2 regions of the Photobacterium damselae subsp. damselae genome follow, and region 1 is predicted to be linked to the other one. Evidence: predicted binding sites of a transcription regulator. Region 1 holds the regulator's gene; the other holds the start of a gene.
The links. The regulator CRP, encoded in region 1, controls carbon source genes, mostly activating them, when cyclic AMP is high. The targets are predictions, from matches to a motif close to TGTGANNNNNNTCACA.
Positions count from the first base shown of each region.

Region 1 (4,934 bases):
GTGTTATCTCAGCAAGTTGCTGACGCTTTGCGGGTTACGACAGGAAACAGTATTCGCTTTGTTGCGCTAACTTAAGGAGGCGACAATGAGTCAATGGATTGCAGGACAATGGATAGCAGGGCAGGGAGAGACTCATATTTCTCTCAATCCTTATACTGAACAAGCAATATGGCAAGGAAATGAAGCCACTTACGAGCAAGTTCATCAAGCCATTGAAGCGGCAAGGGTTGCTTGGTTAACATGGCGTAACCGAGACTTTTCTGAGCGACGAGCTTATGTTGAACGCTTTGCTCAATTGATTACCGAACATCAAGAGCAGCTCGCTTACACCATCGCTGAAGAAACTGGTAAGCCGTTATGGGAAACCAAAACTGAAGTCAGTGCAATGGTGGGGAAGGCGGCCATTTCGGTACGAGCTTATCAAGAGAGAACTGGGCTTTCTCGACAACAACAAGGGAACAACACTATGGTGTTACGCCACCGACCTCTTGGTGTAATGGCCGTGTTTGGGCCTTATAACTTTCCCGGTCATCTGCCAAATGGTCATATTATTCCAGCACTTTTAGCTGGCAATACGGTGGTGTTTAAACCTTCAGATCTGACGCCAAAAACCGCAGAAGTCACAATGAAATTATGGCAGCAAGCTGGATTACCTGATGGCGTAATTAACTTAGTTCAAGGTGGCCGAGCAACTGGAGAAGCTCTAGCCCAATCTCCACTGATTGATGGGTTACTTTTTACGGGTAGTGCGCAAACTGGCCATTTACTTCATCAGCAATTAGCGGGACAACCAGAGAAAATGCTCGCGTTGGAGATGGGAGGTAATAACCCACTGATTGTAACTGACTTGTGCAGTGATGATATTAATGCAACCGTTTATACCATAGTGCAGTCAGCATTTTTGAGTGCAGGTCAGCGCTGTACTTGTGCCCGTCGACTGTATCTCCCTATTGGTGATAAAGGTGATGCTTTACTTGAACAACTGGTTAATGTGACCCAACAACTGCATGTTGGTGACCCATTTTCCGCTGAGCAACCTTTTATGGGGCCGCAAATATCAAGTGGGGCTGCAGATAAAATACTATCGGCTCAAGCATATTTAGCCACGTTAGGTGCTGAGGTACTCCTAGCGGCTAAGCGAGGAAAAGGGGCCATTATTACCCCTGCTATTTTGGATGTAACTAAGTTAGTTACGCTTCCAGATGAAGAGTACTTTGGCCCTTTACTGCAAGTGATTCGCTACAGCAGTTTTGAGCAAGCGGTCGAATTGGCCAATCAAACTCGATATGGCTTATCTGCTGGATTGATTTCACTGGATGATGGGCAGTGGGACTACTTTGTTGCCAATATTCGAGCCGGTATTGTTAATCGTAATCGACCATTAACCGGAGCCAGTGGCAGTGCTCCATTTGGTGGGCTTGGTGCCTCTGGCAATTTACGTCCGAGTGCATATTATGCCGCGGATTATTGCGCCTACCCGATGGCCTCCGTTGAAGGGGATGATGTCGAATTGCCTGAGCAGTTACTTCCCGGAATTGTGCTACCTTAAATAGAATCCAAGTGATATCAAGGAGTCGATATGGAGCGAGCCCAATTGTTATTTTCCCAGTTGTGGCAAGATTACATTACCCGGTTATGTCCTTCTGCTGAGAAAGTTCAGCAGTTGCTGACAGAAGATGATCCTCTGATGAACGATCATATTGCTTTGCGCACCTATAACTTGCCTCGTTGCGGGTTAGATCGGGTAGCTGCAGCTTTTATCGCGGTAGGATATGAGCCAAAAGGTCAGTATAAGTTTGAGGAAAAGAAACTGTATGCTGAGCACTTTGAACATCCAAATCCAGTTTTGCCCAAGGTTTTTATTAGTGAGCTCCAGTTAGGGCAGTGTTCTAGCCAATTACAACTGTTGGTACGCAAACTGTTAGACCAAGTTCCCCATGGCTATTTTTCTAACTCAATGTTTTTATCCCAAGGAAGACCGTGGACGTTGAGTTATCAAGAATATCAAATGTTAGCTCAAGAGAGTGAATATGCAGCTTGGGTAGCGGCCCATGGTTTTGGCGCTAATCATTTTACCGTCAGTATTAATCCACTGGAGCAATTTACTGAAGTGGCGGAAGTGAATCATTATCTGACTCACAATGGTTTTGCGATTAACCAAGCTGGTGGCGCAGTAAAAGGTAGTGCTGCATTAATGTTGGAGCAATCTTCAACCATGGCAGATAAAGTTATGGTGGAGTTTAGCGATGGGAAGCAGCTAATACCGGGTGGTTTTTATGAGTTTGCTAAACGATATCCGATGGCAAATGGCGATCTCTTTTCTGGATTTGTAGAAGCTTCAGCCAATCGTATTTTTGAAAGCACTTACCAAAGTAATGAGAATTGATGAGGTATTAGCTTAGGTTGGTAGTATTTGGACGACTGAGTATGATTTAGGTGCGGTGGCGTTTTCCGTACCTAAATCATTTGGACTGAAGTTAATTAATATTAGCGTTCAAGAGGGGTTGCCCAATAAGGCGTTTCTTCGCTAAATGATCGAGCTTGCGGCGGTTGCTGAGAGAGAAGATAGCGACGGGAAGTAAATCCTGTCATTTCTACAGTAGCAGGAAGATCCATAATGATGGCGGTTGCCGGACTCTGTCCATGGTCGGTGAAGCGTTCAATATCCATATATCACACTCAATGCTTAAATTATTGGTTCGCATTAACTGTAGCAAAACTTTTCTTTGCTGCAAGTGAAGAGTCTGTGACAGTGGTGGCTATTTAGGCACAAAAAAACCGCATAGTAGAATATGCGGTTTTTTTTGTATCTCGTGAGCTATAAAGCTTAACGAGTACCGTATACAACGATGGTCTTACCGTGAGCAGAGATTAGATTCTGCTCTTCTAGCATTTTCAGAATACGACCCACTGTTTCACGAGAACAACCAACGATTTGGCCGATTTCTTGACGAGTGATCTTAATCTGCATACCGTCTGGGTGAGTCATTGCATCTGGCTGTTTAGCCAAGTTTAGCAATGTCTGAGCGATGCGACCTGTTACGTCAAGGAATGCAAGGTCACCCACTTTTTGGCTAGTCACTTGTAGACGACGAGCCATTTGCGCTGAAAGACGCATTAAGATATCTGGGTTCACTTGAATTAGTTGGCGGAACTTTTTGAAAGAGATCTCAGCAACTTCACATGGGGTTTTAGCACGAACCCATGCAGTACGCTCTTGACCTTCTTCAAATAAGCCTAGCTCACCAATAAAGTCACCTTGGTTTAGGTAAGACAGGATCATCTCCTTGCCTTCTTCATCCTTGATTAACACCGCAACAGAACCTTTCACAATGTAGTAGAGAGTTTCTGCTTTCTCACCCGCGTGAATCAAAGTGCTCTTTGACGGGTACTTGTGAATGTGGCAATGGGAAAGAAACCACTCAAGAGTTGGATCTGTTTGAGGTTTACCTGGAACCATATTTATAACTTCCTCTGCATTTGTTGCCTAACAACGCATTCCTTTTAAGTCTAAGGGCCAAAGGACTACTCGTTGACAGGGTATTCATATCGCTGCAATTTGCAAGCTTCTTTGAATAGTTACAGAGTGTATCCTTTTTCTTTGGGTTTTTCTTGATATTAATCTAACGGAGTCGCTCATTTTGTACTCATAAGTGTGCACATGATCACACCGTTAGCAGTTAATTATAAATTGCTTAATATTTCATCACAAAACTTTGGTTGAAAGTGTGCTACAAGTCATACTTCATTTTGCGACGCTGGCTTAAATTTAGAGGTTTACACCTGCTGTTTTATCATCAAGAATGAGGTTTAAAACGTATATTCTGTCTGAAAATGGAGTCAAAGATGCAGTCACGAGTGAAATGGGTTGAAGGGATGACGTTCTTAGGTCAATCAAGCTCAGGCCATAGTGTTGTGATGGATGGTAATGGTGGTGATAAAGCGCCAAGTCCAATGGAATTAGTCTTAATGGCAGCAGGTGGTTGCAGTTCTGTTGATGTGGTTGAAGGATTAAAATCAGCAGGACAAAAAATTACAGCTTGTGAGGCTCAAATTTCAGCGACTCGTCGTGAACAAGCGCCTCGTCTTTTTACACAAGCTAACTTACATTTTGTGGTGACAGGCGTTGATCTTGATGAAGCATTAGTCGCTCAAACTGTAGCTAATTCTCTAGAAAAATACTGCTCTGTCTGCTTGATGCTAGGTAAAGGCGTTGAGTTGACTCACTCCTACCAAGTGGTTGCTGCATAAGCTTTGTTATAACTATGGCGAGAATCTTTATCTCGCCATACGGTTTTCTTTAGCCTATTTTTCCTTTTTCGATCAACTGCTGTAATAGTGGTCGCATGATCAATTCCATCGCAAATCCCATTTTACCGCCAGGTACAACTAAGGTGTTATGGCGAGACATAAAGGCACCTTGGATCATTGCCAATAAATAGGGGAAATCGACATTTTTCAGCCCACGGAAACGGATTACAACAAAGCTTTCATCGAGTGTTGGTATGCCTTTGGCGCTAATAGGGTTTGAGGTATCAACCGTGGGGACTCGCTGAAAGTTGATATGGGTTCGAGAAAACTGAGGGGTGATATAATTGAGGTAATCATCCATCGAGCGAACGATAGATTCTGTGACTGCTTCTCGTGAATGGCCGCGATCTCGGGTGTCACGGACTATTTTTTGAATCCACTCTAAATTTACAATGGGCACCATGCCGATCAGTAGATCCACATGCTGAGCAACATTGATATCACCATCAACCACACCGCCATGTAACCCTTCGTAAAACAGGAGATCTGTGTTCTCTGCCAGTTGTTGTTTAGGGGTGAACGTTCCAGGCATTTGATTATAAGGAACCGCCTCATCAAAGGTATGAAGATAACGACGATACTCCCCAGAGCCATCTTCGCCATACTGCTTAAAAAATTGTTCA
Region 1 covers NZ_CP146970.1:3,028,464-3,033,397, reverse strand. The annotation lists gene astA (arginine N-succinyltransferase) at 1-75, shown strand, start outside; gene astD (succinylglutamate-semialdehyde dehydrogenase) at 86-1,549, shown strand; gene WAX86_RS13940 (DUF1338 domain-containing protein) at 1,580-2,386, shown strand; gene WAX86_RS13935 (hypothetical protein) at 2,488-2,670, opposite strand; gene crp (cAMP-activated global transcriptional regulator CRP) at 2,828-3,460, opposite strand; gene WAX86_RS13925 (OsmC family protein) at 3,847-4,251, shown strand; gene WAX86_RS13920 (phosphoribulokinase) at 4,301-4,934, opposite strand, start outside.

Region 2 (4,934 bases), 1.6 Mb from region 1:
ACTGCACTGATATTGCTGAGCAAGTTGTTTTGCAGCACTGCAAGCTTGAGCTGTAGAGTCTTGGGCATCAACGCCTTTGCTATTACTTGTGTGGCCGGCTAATGCAATAATTTCTGATGCATTGCCACGAATGGTAACGTTATTAGCAAGGGCAACTAAATCTTGAGCGGTTTGGGTTCGTAATTGACTTGCTCCACATCCAACAGGATCAATAACAACAGGTTTGTTGTAACGATTAGCCTGTTCGATAGCAAAATGCATCCGTGGTATCCAATGGCTATCTAAGGTACCTATATTGATGACAAGAGCACCAGAAATCGCCATGAGTTCAGCCAGTTCATCACGACTGTGGGCCATGATAGGGGAGGCTCCAATAGCAAGTAAGGCATTGGCCGTGTTATTCATAACCACATAGTTAGTTAAATTGACGACCAGAGGTTTTTGCTGTTTTAGCGTTGCAAGAGATTGAATGATAAGAGAGTGATAATCGTGTTGCTCCATGCCTATTTCCTTTTATCAAATACAAAAAAGGCTGCACAGAGCAGCCTTTTTATCATTCCAAACTATTAGAAGTTTGCAGAACGTGGAGTACGTGGGAATGGGATTACATCACGTACGTTACCCATGCCAGTTACGTAAGAAACTAGACGCTCAAAGCCTAGACCGAAACCAGCGTGAGGCACTGTACCGTAGCGACGTAGGTCACGGTACCAGTTCATGTGTTCTGGATCGATGTTCATTTCACGCATACGTGCATCAAGGATATCTAGACGCTCTTCACGCTGAGAACCACCGATGATTTCACCGATACCAGGTGCTAGAACATCCATCGCCGCTACTGTTTTGCCATCTTCGTTCATACGCATGTAGAACGCTTTGATGTCTTTAGGGTAGTTCTTAACGATTACAGGAGCTTTGAAGTGCTCTTCAGCAAGGAAGCGCTCGTGTTCAGAAGACATATCAATGCCCCACTCAACGTCGAACTCAAACTTACGGCCAGAATCTTGTAGGATCTTAATTGCATCAGTGTAATCAACTTGAGCAAAGTCAGAAGATACAAATTGCTCTAGACGAGTGATTGCGTCTTTGTCGATGCGTTGTGCAAAGAACTCAAGATCGTCACGACGCTCTTCTAGTACTGCTTTGAATACAAACTTCAGCATGTCTTCAGCCAGTTTTGCAACATCATCAAGTTCTGCAAAAGCAACTTCAGGCTCAACCATCCAGAATTCAGCTAGGTGGCGGCTTGTGTTTGAGTTTTCAGCACGGAAAGTCGGACCGAAAGTGTATACTTTGCTTAGTGCACAAGCATAAGCTTCAGCGTTTAGCTGACCAGATACTGTTAGGAATGTTTCTTTACCAAAGAAGTCTTTGTCAAAATCTACATCGCCTTTATCTGTCATTGGCAGATTAGCCAAATCTAGAGTCGATACACGGAACATCTCACCAGCACCTTCACAGTCAGATGCTGTGATAAGTGGAGCAGACATCCAGAAGAAACCTTGCTCGTGGTAGAAACGGTGAATCGCTTGAGCTAGACAGTTACGTACACGTGCAACCGCACCAATTACGTTAGTGCGAGGGCGTAGGTGAGCCACTTCACGTAAATACTCAATTGAGTGACGAGTTTTCGCCATTGGGTAAGTATCAGCATCTTCAACCCAACCAACTACTTTAACGTCGGTTGCTGCTAGTTCAAAATCTTGACCTTGAGCAGGAGATTCAACAATTTTACCAGTAACCTCAACAGAGCAACCAGTAGTCAGTTTTAACACTTCAGACTGGTAATTATTTAACTCGTTAGGAACCACGGCCTGAATCGGGTTGAAACAAGAGCCGTCATAAATGGCAAGGAAAGAGATTCCAGCTTTGGAATCACGACGAGAACGGATCCAACCGCGAACAGTTACTTCACTGTCTACAGCTAGTTTACCGCTTAGCACGTCAGTTACAGGCGCGTAAGTCATGTTTAAATTCTTCTCCGTTAAGGCACGATCAAATTGTGCTTAATATACAGTCCAAGTGTCCATATTACCTTTCTTACGCTTGGCATCAAGTCTTGTAAGGGTATGAAACCATAATTAATTTCGCTATGGTCTCGAAATGTACAATTAATCGCTCAACTTTTATGCAAATACGTATTAGGTATTAAATTTTATTTGATTACTGATAATAGGCGGTTATGCCAATCTAAGCAATGGCTAAGTATTTGTGAGTCTGTATAGATAATCGCCAGTTGCGTTTAATACAGGTCTCAATACAAAGTTCGGTTGCTCTTGGTTTTTGACTAATAGGTTGCAATGCAATGGTTACATCAGATCGTAAAGCAACACCATTGAGCAATTCATCCAGTTGATCTAGGTCTTTTTGGGTACCAACAGGATGCTTAATTTCGTTTGCTCGTGATAACGCCTTTTCCAATACTGGCAATTTGCCTTTCATATTGATCTTTGGAGAAACCGTTACCCAAGTTGCTTCCGTTGCTTGAATCTCAGAAGTACCACTGGTTTCAATTTGGCACTGATAGCCAGATGCTTCTAACGCTTGAGTTAATGGACGTAAATCATAAATGCATGGCTCACCACCTGTGATAACCACATGTTTTGCGGTATAGCCTTGATCTTGTAACAAAGAGACAATGCCCTGTGCGTCGATCTCTGTCCACAATGGTGAATCACCAGTTTTCGCCATAATACGATCTAACGTTGTAAAGTCTTGAGGCTCTGCTGACCAGGTCTGCTTGGTATCACACCATGAACAGCCAACAGGGCAAATTTGTAAACGTACAAAAATGGCTGGAACACCAGTAAATACGCCTTCACCTTGAATGGTCTCAAAGACTTCGTTTAGTTTGTACACGATAAACCTCATGTCGTTAGAACAAAATGAATAAATAGAGCTCTTCTTTATTTTAGAGAAGAAATTTTCTCACTGGTCGATATTATGGCAGAAGCCTGATCTGTTGTCTTTTATTGTTTCCACGTGATGGATATCACGGAGTTGGCATGAAAGACTTCACAATTACTTCGCAAAGTAAAAAAATTCATTTTCGACGCTTTTCTCTCGATTTGTATTACGGAGTACTGACATGTATGTCGCCCAACCAGGACACATAGATCACATAAAAAGAAACAATGCCGGGAGCGTCTATAAGCTTATCGATTTATACGGCCCTATATCGCGCATTGAGCTTTCAAAAAGAAGTCAGTTGGCTCCAGCAAGTATCACTAAAATCACTCGTGAATTAATTGATGCTCATCTGATCAAAGAGACCCAATACCAAGAATCGACCAGCCGAGGTCGACCTGCCATTGGTTTAATTCCTAATAATGAGGGGTGGCAATTTCTCTCAATTCGCATAGGTCGAGGCTATTTAACCATCGCTTTGCATGAATTGGGTGGCGATATTTTAGTGGAAGAGCGTCAAGAGATCTCAGAATTGCATCAAGATGATCTTATTGAGAAACTCCTTGGTGAGATCAATATTTTCTTCGCCCGACATGTGAGTGAGCTTGATCGAATTACCGCCATTGCCGTTTCATTACCAGGACTTGTTAATGCTAAAGAAGGCATGGTGTTGCAAATGCCTCACTATGATGTAAAAAACTTGCCGTTAGGGCCTGTTATCCATCAGGCTACGGGGCTCCCTGTTTTTATTGGCAATGATACTCGCTCGTGGGCATTGGCTGAAAAGTTGTTTGGTCACTCTCAAGGGGTAGCCAATTCACTGCTCATTTCGATTCATCATGGGGTAGGCGCGGGTATTGTGCTTGATGACAGTGTGCTTCAAGGCAGTATTGGTAACGTAGGTGAACTTGGACACATTCAAATAAAGCCATTTGGTCGCCGCTGTTTTTGTGGCAATCATGGCTGTTTAGAAACCGTTGCCAGTCTTCAAGCGGTTCTTGAGCAAACAGAACAGTGTCTTCGGGATGGCCACCCATCGTCACTGCATGGTGGAAAAGTGACCATTGAACGTATTTGTGATGCTGCGGTTGAAGGGGATGCATTAGCACGACAAATTATCTCTGAGTTAGGTCATAATTTAGGGCAAGCCATTGCGATTATGGTGAATTTGTTTAACCCTCAACGTATCTTAATTGGTGGCGAATTTAATCGTGCCAAAAGTGTGTTATATCCAGCCATTATGGAATGCGTTCGAACTCAGTCGATCCCGCTGTACAACCGTGATTTAGATATTATGGAAAGTTGTTTTTATACACAAGCAACCATGCCTGGTGCCGCCTTAGTTAAGCAGGCAATGTATGATGGCCACTTATTGATGAAGTTAATTGAAGGGTAGGGAGTTTACTTACCTTGCCGATAAAAAAGAGTTAGTGGTTGGGCTAACTCTTTTTACTTGCCATTAAAATAATTTTTACCACTAAAACTTCTCTTTAATCTCCATATAACTCTCACGAATATGTTCAATTAAAGCTTGGATTCGTTTTGCTGGCTTTTTGGTATAAGGGTAAACCGCATAAATTCCGACCACTTTACCAGCATGTTCAGATAAGATTTCAACCAGCTTGTCATTATGAAGTTCATCATAGACTAAGCAGGTAGGGAGATAGGCGATCCCGTTTCCTGCCAATGCGACCTTTTTAAGTGCCGCTGCGTTATCAGATGAGAAATTACCCGCAACACGAAGGGTATAGACCTCATCATTACGAATAAACTGCCAGTCAAAGGAGCCTGATGCTTGATGGTTATAGCCTAAGCAGTTGTGGCGCAGTAAATCTTTAGGTGTGTTTGGAATACCGTGTTGAGCCAAATACTCAGGAGAGGCGCATAGGACCCAACGAGAGTTAAAAATATGGCGAGCAATGAGGCTAGAATCTTCTAAATAACCGGTACGAATCACTAAATCAAAGTTACCCGCCACCAGATCAACAAAATGGTTATCAAGCGACATATTAACCGTTAGCCCCGGA
Region 2 covers NZ_CP146970.1:1,386,693-1,391,626, forward strand. The annotation lists gene thiM (hydroxyethylthiazole kinase) at 1-501, opposite strand, end outside; gene asnS (asparagine--tRNA ligase) at 567-1,967, opposite strand; gene queE (7-carboxy-7-deazaguanine synthase QueE) at 2,191-2,859, opposite strand; gene WAX86_RS06260 (ROK family protein) at 3,089-4,303, shown strand; gene WAX86_RS06265 (LysR family transcriptional regulator) at 4,385-4,934, opposite strand, start outside.
Region 2: WAX86_RS06260 (ROK family protein) is a predicted target of CRP. The motif match lies at 2,982-2,997, and genes of this name have one in related genera.